3 regions of the Paenibacillus sp. lzh-N1 genome follow, and region 3 is predicted to be linked to each of the others. Evidence: riboswitches for the same ligand, from Rfam matches in the RefSeq annotation. Region 3 holds a riboswitch; each other region holds the start of a gene.
What was found. Region 3 has a riboswitch for glycine ahead of sdaAB (L-serine ammonia-lyase, iron-sulfur-dependent subunit beta). Riboswitches for the same ligand answer to the same signal wherever they lie in the genome.
Positions count from the first base shown of each region.

Region 1: linked by a shared signal. The riboswitch ahead of C0638_RS13855 (alanine/glycine:cation symporter family protein) and the one ahead of sdaAB (L-serine ammonia-lyase, iron-sulfur-dependent subunit beta) in region 3 are both predicted to bind glycine.
Region 2: linked by a shared signal. The riboswitch ahead of gcvT (glycine cleavage system aminomethyltransferase GcvT) and the one ahead of sdaAB (L-serine ammonia-lyase, iron-sulfur-dependent subunit beta) in region 3 are both predicted to bind glycine.

Region 1 covers NZ_CP025696.1:3,038,577-3,041,857, reverse strand. Annotated here, with positions in the region: gene C0638_RS25700 (sensor histidine kinase) at 1-153, shown strand, start outside; gene C0638_RS13855 (alanine/glycine:cation symporter family protein) at 279-1,697, opposite strand; glycine riboswitch at 1,844-1,939, opposite strand; glycine riboswitch at 1,951-2,035, opposite strand; gene C0638_RS13850 (glycoside hydrolase family 1 protein) at 2,200-3,281, opposite strand, start outside.
Region 2 covers NZ_CP025696.1:3,206,315-3,209,595, forward strand. Annotated here, with positions in the region: gene gcvPA (aminomethyl-transferring glycine dehydrogenase subunit GcvPA) at 1-725, opposite strand, end outside; gene gcvT (glycine cleavage system aminomethyltransferase GcvT) at 843-1,949, opposite strand; glycine riboswitch at 2,029-2,125, opposite strand; glycine riboswitch at 2,126-2,225, opposite strand; gene gcvH (glycine cleavage system protein GcvH) at 2,619-3,017, shown strand.
Region 3 covers NZ_CP025696.1:1,271,349-1,274,629, forward strand. Annotated here, with positions in the region: gene C0638_RS05760 (DUF6359 domain-containing protein) at 1-1,454, opposite strand, end outside; glycine riboswitch at 1,669-1,783, shown strand; gene sdaAB (L-serine ammonia-lyase, iron-sulfur-dependent subunit beta) at 1,995-2,684, shown strand; gene sdaAA (L-serine ammonia-lyase, iron-sulfur-dependent, subunit alpha) at 2,674-3,281, shown strand, end outside.

The sequences.
Region 1 (3,281 bases), 1.8 Mb from region 3:
TCAACCAAAACATACAATTCCCCTTCAAAAAAACATGGGTATGGATTACTTAACATCCATCAAGTAATAAAGAAGTACGGTGGTTATTTAAATACAACAATTACGGATTCAAATTTTCAAATTACGATTATGATTCCATGTAATAACCCTTAGATTTGTAAACATTATGAATTAATGGCTATTCAGAATAAATAAAATGTCGGTAAATACCAGTCTTATAACAATTAAAAGGGAGTGTCCTCAAGCCTGTGATGGCTGAGAGCACTCCCTTTTATTATTTATGAATTGATCGTTTGTCCTTTTTCTTCTACTTGGATAGCCGCCCCTACATTGGCACCTGCAAGAATGCCCTTTTTCTTATTAGGATACAAAGAGTTCATATAGGTGCGAGTTTCGGCAACGACAATTCCCGACAAGCCGAGCAATGCAATCAGGTTCGGAAAAGCCATCATTGCGTTAAAAATATCTGCCAGCAGCCAGATGGCATCGAGCTTGATGAACGCGCCTCCGGCAACCAGTATGATGAACAGATAACGGTATGGTTTAATCCACTTGACCCCAAGCAAATATTCAACACAGCGTTCCCCGTAGTAGTTCCAGCCAAGTATCGTTGTGAACGCAAATAAAATAAGGCTAATCGTCACGAGCTCTGCTCCAGCCGGAAAGGCACTGGAAAACGCATGTTGAGTCATCAGACCTCCATCATCATTTCCACTCCATATTCCCGTAACCAGCAATGTAAATCCTGTCAAATTACAAATAATCATCGTATCGATAAAAACGCCCGTCATGGATATTAGTCCTTGTTCTGCGGGCCATTTCGTCTTAGCTGCTGCTGCTGCGATTGGCGCACTTCCCAAACCAGCTTCATTTGCAAAGATCCCTCTGGCAACTCCGCTTCGCATTGCCAGCATAATCGTGGCTCCGGCAAAACCACCCGTCGCAGATGTTGTCGAGAAAGCCCCTTGTAATACTAGCGCGATCGCATGAGGAAGCTCTCCTGCAAACTTAATGAGTACGATTAAACAAACCACGATATAGAGCCCCGACATGAATGGAACAATCTTTGTGGATACCTTGGCGATACTTTTGAGTCCTCCAATCGTAACAACAGCCGTCAACACGGAAATAATGATTGCTGTAACTACTGTTGGCACGCCAAAGCTACTCTCCGTAGAAGAAACGATAGCCTTTACTTGCGGAAAAGTACCGATTCCAAATAGTGCTACAAGAATACCAGAAAAGGCAAACAACATCGCCAGCGGCTTGAAACGGCGGCCAAGCCCGTTTTCAATATAATACATCGGTCCACCCGAAAATTGTCCGTTCCGGTCTTTAACACGGTATTTAACGGATAATAACCCTTCCGCATATTTGGTTGCCATCCCGAAAAAAGCTGCAACCAGCATCCAGAATAATGAACCGGGCCCACCCAGTTTGATCGCTGTTGCGACACCGACGATACTTCCCGTACCTACAGTAGCTGCGAGTGCCGTACTCAATGCTCCAAAGCTACTGACATCCCCGCTGCCTTCGTCCGGCGCTTTACCAATTAGCTTGAGCGCTAAGGGCAATCGAATAATCTGAAGCATCTTCAGACGGATCGTTAGCCACAACCCAGTGCCCATGACGAGAATTAGAAGCGGCGCTCCCCACATCCAACTGTCAATTGTTTCTAATAAATGTACCAAATTCATTTCAACCCGCTCCTCCAGCATATTAAAAAACAAAAAAGAGTCAAATCCGTTGATTCGACTCCTGGAGAGGTTAAAGGCACGAAAAATAAACCAATTTGTACAGGATTTTATCTCTAAAAAGCCTAGAGTATTCCCTGTCACAGGTTATTCGCGTCTCTGTCCTTTTGCCTGAGAGTTTAAGCAGATGATAATCTGCGGTGCACCTTCGGCGCCCAATTAAGGGTCTCTCCAGAGTTCTGTCCGTTTACGGTCCCTGCTTGTTGCTGTAAATCAGCTTAAGCACCTGAGAGTTTTGCCCCTTCGGTCGGAACTTTCGTTCCATCTCCCGCAAACATCAACCAGACATATGAAATTTTTATTTATTATACAGAAAACTTTCAGCGTATTACAAGTGAAAAATTTGTGAAGCCCTCTGACAAATCAATAGGGTGTCTATACAAAAAGCGGGTACAGCAGATTGCATCCTAATTTTCTCTGCTGTACCCGCCAAAACGATATAGAATTACAATTCTTCGCCATTGGTTGCTATCACATTTTTATACCAGTTAAATGAGTCCTTTTTGGAGCGTTGGAGCGTTCCGTTACCGTCATCATCCAAATCAACGTAAATAAATCCGTAGCGCTTGGACATTTCGGAAGTAGACATGCTCACAAGGTCGATAGGACCCCAGCTGGTGTAACCAATCAGATCAACACCGTCAGCAATGGCTTCCTTCATTTGGGCAATATGCTGACGCAAGTAATCAATGCGATACGTGTCATGCACAGAGCCGTCCTCTTCTACCTTATCGTACGCACCCAGGCCATTTTCCACGATGAACAGCGGCTTTTGGTAACGGTCATAAAACGTATTTAGTGTAACACGCAGGCCGATCGGATCAATCTGCCATCCCCAATCGGAGGACTGCAAATACGGATTTTTCACACCGCCAATCAGGTTCCCTGCTGCCTTTTCTCCTTCTGGACCTGCCGATACGGTCAAGGTCATGTAGTAGCTAAATGAGATAAAATCAACCGTATTATTTTTCAAAATTTCAGCATCGCCGGGTTCTGTCTGGATCACAATATTATTTTCTTCAAAATAGCGGTTCATATAGTTGGGATACTCCCCACGAGCATGCACATCCGTAAAGAACAGATTCATTTGATTTTCATGCTGTGCTTTCAGAATATCCTCTGGGTTACACGTATGCGGGTAGCTTTCAATGCGAGCCAGCATACAGCCGATCTGAGCACCCGGAATGATCTCATGTCCCCGTTTGGTCGCCAGTGCACTTGCTACAAATTGATGGTGCAATGCTTGATATATCGCTTGTTGCTTGTTTTCTACACGGTCAATAACCACACCGCCGCCAGTAAACGGACTCATAGTCATGACATTGATTTCGTTAAAGGTCAGCCAGTATTTTACTTTATCCTTATAGCGTGTAAATACTGTTTCGGCATATTTTACGTAATGATCTACGACTTCGCGTCCCAACCAGCCATTATACTTCTGTGTCAGACCTAGCGGTGTTTCATAATGTGACAATGTTACCAACGGCTCAATACCATACTTGCGCAGCTCATCGAATACATTGTCGT
Region 2 (3,281 bases), 1.9 Mb from region 3:
GCACTAACAACCATAAGCCCTTGATGCGCATGGATGAGGTCAGCCATCGGCTTCAGATTTTCCACGGCTCCGAAAAAGTTGGGATTTTGGATCAAAACAGCCGCCGTCTGTTCCGATACGGCCGTGGCTAGCGCATCGACATCCGTTACGCCATCCGAACAGCCGATTTCCACAATGTCCAAATCCAATCCGCGTGCATAGGCTGCCAATACCTGACGTGCCTCTGGATGGACAGACCTTGATACGATAAGCTGTTTACGACGCGTGGCGGAAGCGGCCAATGAGCCCGCTTCCGCCAGAGCTGTAGCCCCATCGTACATGCTGGCATTAGCTACCGCCATACCTGTCAATTCGCAAATATACGACTGGAATTCAAAAATGGCTTGCAACTCGCCCTGGCTTACTTCCGGCTGATAGGGGGTGTAGGCTGTGTAAAATTCGGAACGTGAGGTGATGTGTTGGATAACGGATGGAATATGATGATCATAAATACCTGCACCAAGAAAGCTAGCATGTGTATCTGTATTGGCGTTTCGTCCGACCAGCTCGGTCATGTGGCGGGTTAAGGCTCTTTCGTCGAGCCGAGAGGAAAGAGGGAGTTCCCCTTGGTATCGAATAGCCTCTGGAATGTCGCTGAATAAATCATCAATGGATGATACGCCCACCACACGCAGCATTTCGGTTTGGTCTTGTTCGGTCATGGGGAGATAGCGATGCTGCTTCATAGGTTCTGGCTCCTTTCGAAAAGCAAAATTTAGATAGTAAATTAGCTAATACATAGTCGTAATTGGAAAATCCAGAATTTTATATCTGACATGATCGCTTTTTTAGAATGAAGAGGATTAAGATCGGCGTAGCCGTTTATAAAAGGGGGCTGGGACCACTTCCGCACGCAGGCGTTTACCACGAATTTCGACCTCCAGCGGTGTCGATAGGGTGCTAAAACGACTGTCCACCAGGGCCAGCCCCAGATTACGCTTCAAGGTGGGCGATTGAGTACCCGTTGTGACCTCACCGATGTGTTGACCTTCAGCGAACACCGGATAATGAGCGCGCGGGATACCGCGGTCAATCATTTCCAGCCCGATTAACTTGCGAGGAATTCCTTGTTCTTTTTGACGTTGCAGTGCTTCCCTGCCGATAAAATCTCCTTTATTCAGCTTGACGAAGAAACCTAACCCAGCCTCAAGCGGTGAAATTGTGGCAGATAACTCCTGTCCGTACAACGGTAGCCGTGCCTCGAAGCGCAGCGTATCGCGAGCACCAAGTCCAGCGGGAATCAGTCCATACGATTCACCGCAACGAAGCAAACCATCCCACACGGCGGGTGCTTCCTCAGCAGGGATATAAAATTCAAAACCGTCTTCGCCGGTATATCCAGTTCGCGAGACAAGTGCTTTTGCTCCGAACAATTGCACGTTCTCATGGAATCGGAAAGATGCCAGATTCGTAATATCTGTATCTGTCACGGCTGCGGTAATACGTGCTGCTTCCGGTCCTTGTAATGCCAGCAATGCTATCGCATCAGACACATTCTCCAGATGAACCGATGCTGGTACGTGGCGTATGAGCCAATCCCAATCTTTGTCGATGTTGGAGGCATTCACAACGAGCATGTAGCGCTCTGGTCCTTTGCAATATACAAGCAAGTCATCGACTGCGCCTCCATCGGGGTAACACAGGAGTGAATATTGTGCTTGGCCCGGTTCCAACTGGCTGACATCATTTGTGGTTACCTGTTGCAAAAAAGCCTCAGCTTCTTTGCCTTCAACCAAGAACTCGCCCATATGCGATACATCGAATAAACCTGCACGTTGTCGGACGGCCTCATGCTCCTTTTGAATGCCGCTAAACTGAACGGGGAGTTCCCACCCGCCAAAGTCAATACAACGAACCCCGGGCTGCGTCCCGTAGGACGAATATAATGGTGTTCTTCGCAAATTAGACATTTTTTCACTCCTATCCAGTGTAATCGGCTAAACAAAAAAGACAGGCTAAAAGAAACGTATAGACGGCAGTCCATACTCTTCTTTCAGCTCTGTCCTTGATACCAGAAAGTTACCCCGGTGTGAACCAGGTTTCCCCTTGGGTGATCCGCTCTTTTCACGGATGCTCTCCAGAGATGCGTCCGGCAGAGGTCCTTTTGCCTGAGAGATTCACCTGCAATGCAAGTTTACTCCTTCGGCGCTACCTTTTGGATCAACGGTATGTTACCCGGTTTTGCAGATAACAACTTGATCCGATTCGCGTGCCCAACTGTCTCACAAACGACAACAGCGATGCGAATATTTTTGGTAGTCTCTCCCTCCGCGTTCATCCGCGTTTGCAGTTGTCGAGGTATTTTCAAAAGCAATTACTATAACCCATTAATACGCAAATCCATTCAAAATGTCAATAAAAATGTCATATAAAACAATATGAAAAACATTTATTGTATAAATAAGGATATGTAAGCGTTTGTTACAAGTTATCATTTTTTTATAGACTGCGCTATATGAGTTGGTATGGAGTATTTTTGTTAGTATTATTGACATGGATGTTCTTGTTGTCATAATCTTAACTTGTCTAATACAGGTGATCAAAAGCATTTTATTCATGTGGAAGTGAGGCGAAGCAGGATGAGTGAAGTGAAACAGCAACTTTGGTATACAGACGAACATGAGTGGGTTCAGCGCACAGTGGATGGGACGTTGCGGATCGGCATTACAGACTTTGCACAGCATCAATTGGGTGATATTGTTTTTGTGGAATTACCTGGGGCGGGAACAACGATTGGACAGGGGACGGAGATTGGTACAATTGAATCGGTGAAGACCGTATCCGATCTTTTTGCTCCGGTGACGGGAACCGTTTTGAAAGTAAATGAAGCTCTGGAAAGTACACCTGAGCTGGTGAATGAATCACCCTATGAAGAGGGTTGGATGATCGAAGTAGAGATGAGCAATGGTGTCGAGGAAGCTCTGGGCAAGTTGCTGTCTGCGGAGCAGTACGAGCAGTTGATTTCGGATGAGCAATAATGAGCAATACAGCATGAAATAATAGCGCTTTATTCTGATTTTTTATATGGATATTGAATTAAATAAGAGCATCGTAGTCCGCTCAGTTTTTGTATAAAATAGTCGCTATGACCTGACATAGCGGCTATTTTTTTGTTGTCTTTTAGAAGGCGTATTTACGTTGCTTGCGCAGGCTTAGAAGAGAGCCTCTTTATACAATTGCACAGATTTACAACAGTGTTTTTTCGACTAATTTCTATTGTTATCGGCCATATTAAGAAGAAT
Region 3 (3,281 bases):
AAACCTGCCACATCGGATAATTTGGTGTAGTCCTGCTTCCACGCAAGCCATTGGACCGTTTGCACCAGGAAGGTGGCATCGTCCACTTCCTTGAAACCATCATATGTCTTTTTCGACTGTCCGTTTTCTTCACGCGCATATTTCGGTGTAGCATCTTCTACAGGGGAAGAATCACCGATAAATGCTGCCTTGCCTTGACCTACCTTGGAGATCGCAGCATAAGGCCCTTCCGCACGGCCTCCACCGTTATAGACACCTTGGTCTACAGCATTGCCCCATTTTTTCGTACCTGTAGGGATATAGGCAATTCCTTTGGCTTTGGTAGGATCAATAATAGCCAGCGTAGATCCCGCATGTATGGCAATCGAGCGTACACCCTTGGTAATGCCGAAGGATTGATCTGCGGCTACAATGTCCGTAGCATTCACGTCGCCAAGTGCATTGTAACGGAAACGAACACCAAAGTTGGTCGCCAGCCAATCGGAGCTAGTTAACCCCTGCATCGCCGGTGATGCTGCTTCTTCTGTAGTCATCCCTTTGGCCGGATTAGTATAGGCTCCACGACGGTAGCCATTCATAACCTCAGAGGAATCCCAACGGTTTTTGTTACGGTCCGCATTATAGTGGTCGGAGATGAAGAAAACACTTCCCCCGTTATTCACATATTGCAGCAGGGCAGCCTGCTCGGATGCCTTAAAGGCAACATTCGCTTCACCGATGATGAACACATCATATTGGCGCAGCTTATCATAGGTTATGGCCTGTTCTCCATAAGTAAAAGGAATGGGACGGTTCAGTTGGTCCACTGTAAAACCTACATTACGCAGTCCATTGGCAAAGTCGGAGAAGGCGCCTTCAATGACCCAATCTGCTGCCCCAGCCGTCTGTGCGTGCGTATTATCGAACAGCACCTTTTTGCCTTTGCCATCCGGCAGTGTAGTACCGGGTTGACCCGGATTTCCAGGTTCAGGTTCGCCAGGTTCACCTGGTTCCCCCGGCTCGCTTCCGTTCACCAGTTCAACAGTGCTTGGACTTTTCACTCCACCAAAATTATTGTAGGCGCCAAGTGTACCCGTCACACGGATTTTGCTGCCAATCAGCTCAGGATGGCCTGTTAGCCCAAATTGCCCTCTGTACGCTGATGTCAGCTGTACATCCAATAGATTAGACGTGCTTCGTTCATTGGCCTGGTCGGCAATCAGTACGTTAAAATCATTCGCAAACGGAGAAGAAAAATTAGCCGTTTTCGATCCGGTAGCATGTCCGACGATGTAACCTTCCACCGTCACTGTGCCTCCACTGCCTTGGCGCTGGAGTGCCTCGGCTACTGTCAGTGCTCCCTCCGCTTTGACCTGACCGAATGGAACGAAGATCCCGATCAGCAGCGATACGATCGCTGCCAGATGCAGCACCCCTTTCAAGCGTGAACCTGTGAACCGCAAGCCTTTTACCATACGTCAATATCCCTCCTATAATTTCATAAATGTAATTGTCCTCTATCAGATTAGCTATCAATCTTCTAATTCCTTCCTGATTTCATCCATAATTATGTAAATTTTATTCTTATTTATCGGAAACTCGCTTGTTTATGTAAAAATTGAACCCTGCGATTGACACCGAGCACAGCATACATTACGCTAAGAAAGATATGTAGAACGGTATACGCGAATGAAGATGACGGGAGAGTCTGTCCAGGGGCTTACACGCTGGCGGCACCGAAGGAGCAAGACGCCAACACCCGGCTGGCGGATAATCTCTCAGGTCCATGTATCGTCATCTGACGCAACTCTGGAGAGAGCGCAAGCCACCCAAGGGGTAAGGCGGTAAGGACACCGTACGAAACTCTCAGGTAACGAGGACAGAGATAAGGGAAACTTCCTTATCCTGTCCTTTTTTGCGCTCACATTGTACGTCAGCATTAGGAACCGTCATAGCCGCGCAAAAACGCGGAAATACCATATACTATGGTACTAGAACATATAGGGGGCCACACCATGCGTTTCAAAGATGTATTTTCCATTATCGGTCCGGCCATGACCGGACCTTCCAGTTCACACACTGCAGGCGCGGTGCGGCTTGCACGCGTTGCCCGTCACTGGCTCGGGACGCAGCCTGACCGTGCCCGCATGACACTGTACGGCTCCTTCGCCGACACATACAAAGGACACGGTACAGACCTGGCGCTCATCGCAGGACTGCTCAATTACGATACAGACGACCACCGAATTCCAGATGCCGAGCAATGGGCGGAGCAGGCCGGGATGATGGTGGAATTTGCCGTCAGCGGACTACCCGCCCCCCATCCGAACACCGTCCGTTTTGAGCTGTGGAAGGGTGAGGATCAGCGTACACTGCTGGGTTCCTCCATCGGCGGTGGCAGCATCCATGTCCAGCAGCTCAACGAATTCCGAGTCAACCTGACCGGAGAGCTGTCTACGTTGGTGCTTCTTCACTCGGATAAGCCCGGTACATTAGGTGCGGTGACTTCAGCGCTCGGCGCTGCTGACATTAACATTGCCTATATGCACGTGGATCGCAAAGGTCGGGATGGAGAAGCACTTACAGCTATCGAAACGGACAGTCCTCCTACAGCTGAATTAATCGCAAAACTACAATCCTTACCACATATGTACGAAATTAAAATGATTAATTTGAAAAAAGGAGCTGAATCTGATGCGATTTAGCCATCTGCATGAAATCAGCGCTATATGCGCTGAGGAATCCACCACGATTGGCCGCCTGATGATTCAAGAGCAGGTACAAGAGACGAATACAACGGAAGAAGAAATTTTCCGCCAAATGTCTGATTATTATGAAGTCATGAAAGAGGCTGTTCATCGTGGTCAGACGCAAGACACCGTATCCCGCAGTGGATTAACGGGCGGCGACGGCAAGCGCTTAGCCGAATATCTGCGGACAGGGGAAACCTGCTCCGGCGATGCCTCCGCGCTCGCCATGGCTTATGCGCTCTCCGTGTCGGAGGTTAATGCGTCCATGGGGCGCATTGTCGCCACGCCCACTGCAGGTTCATGCGGAGTCATCCCCGGTGTGTTCATTAGTGCGCAGGAGCGGTTCGGCTGGGATGATGAGCATATGGTGCACGGCTTGTTCGCAGCCGGAGCCATTGGCTACGTCATCGCCAACAATTCCTTCATTTCCGGCGCGGAGGGAGGCTGTCAGGCTGAGATTGGTTCAGCCATCGGGATGGCCGCTGGCGCTATGGTCGAGCTACGCGGTGGCACACCTGAGCAGGCCGTTCACGCCGTAGGCCTAGCGCTCAA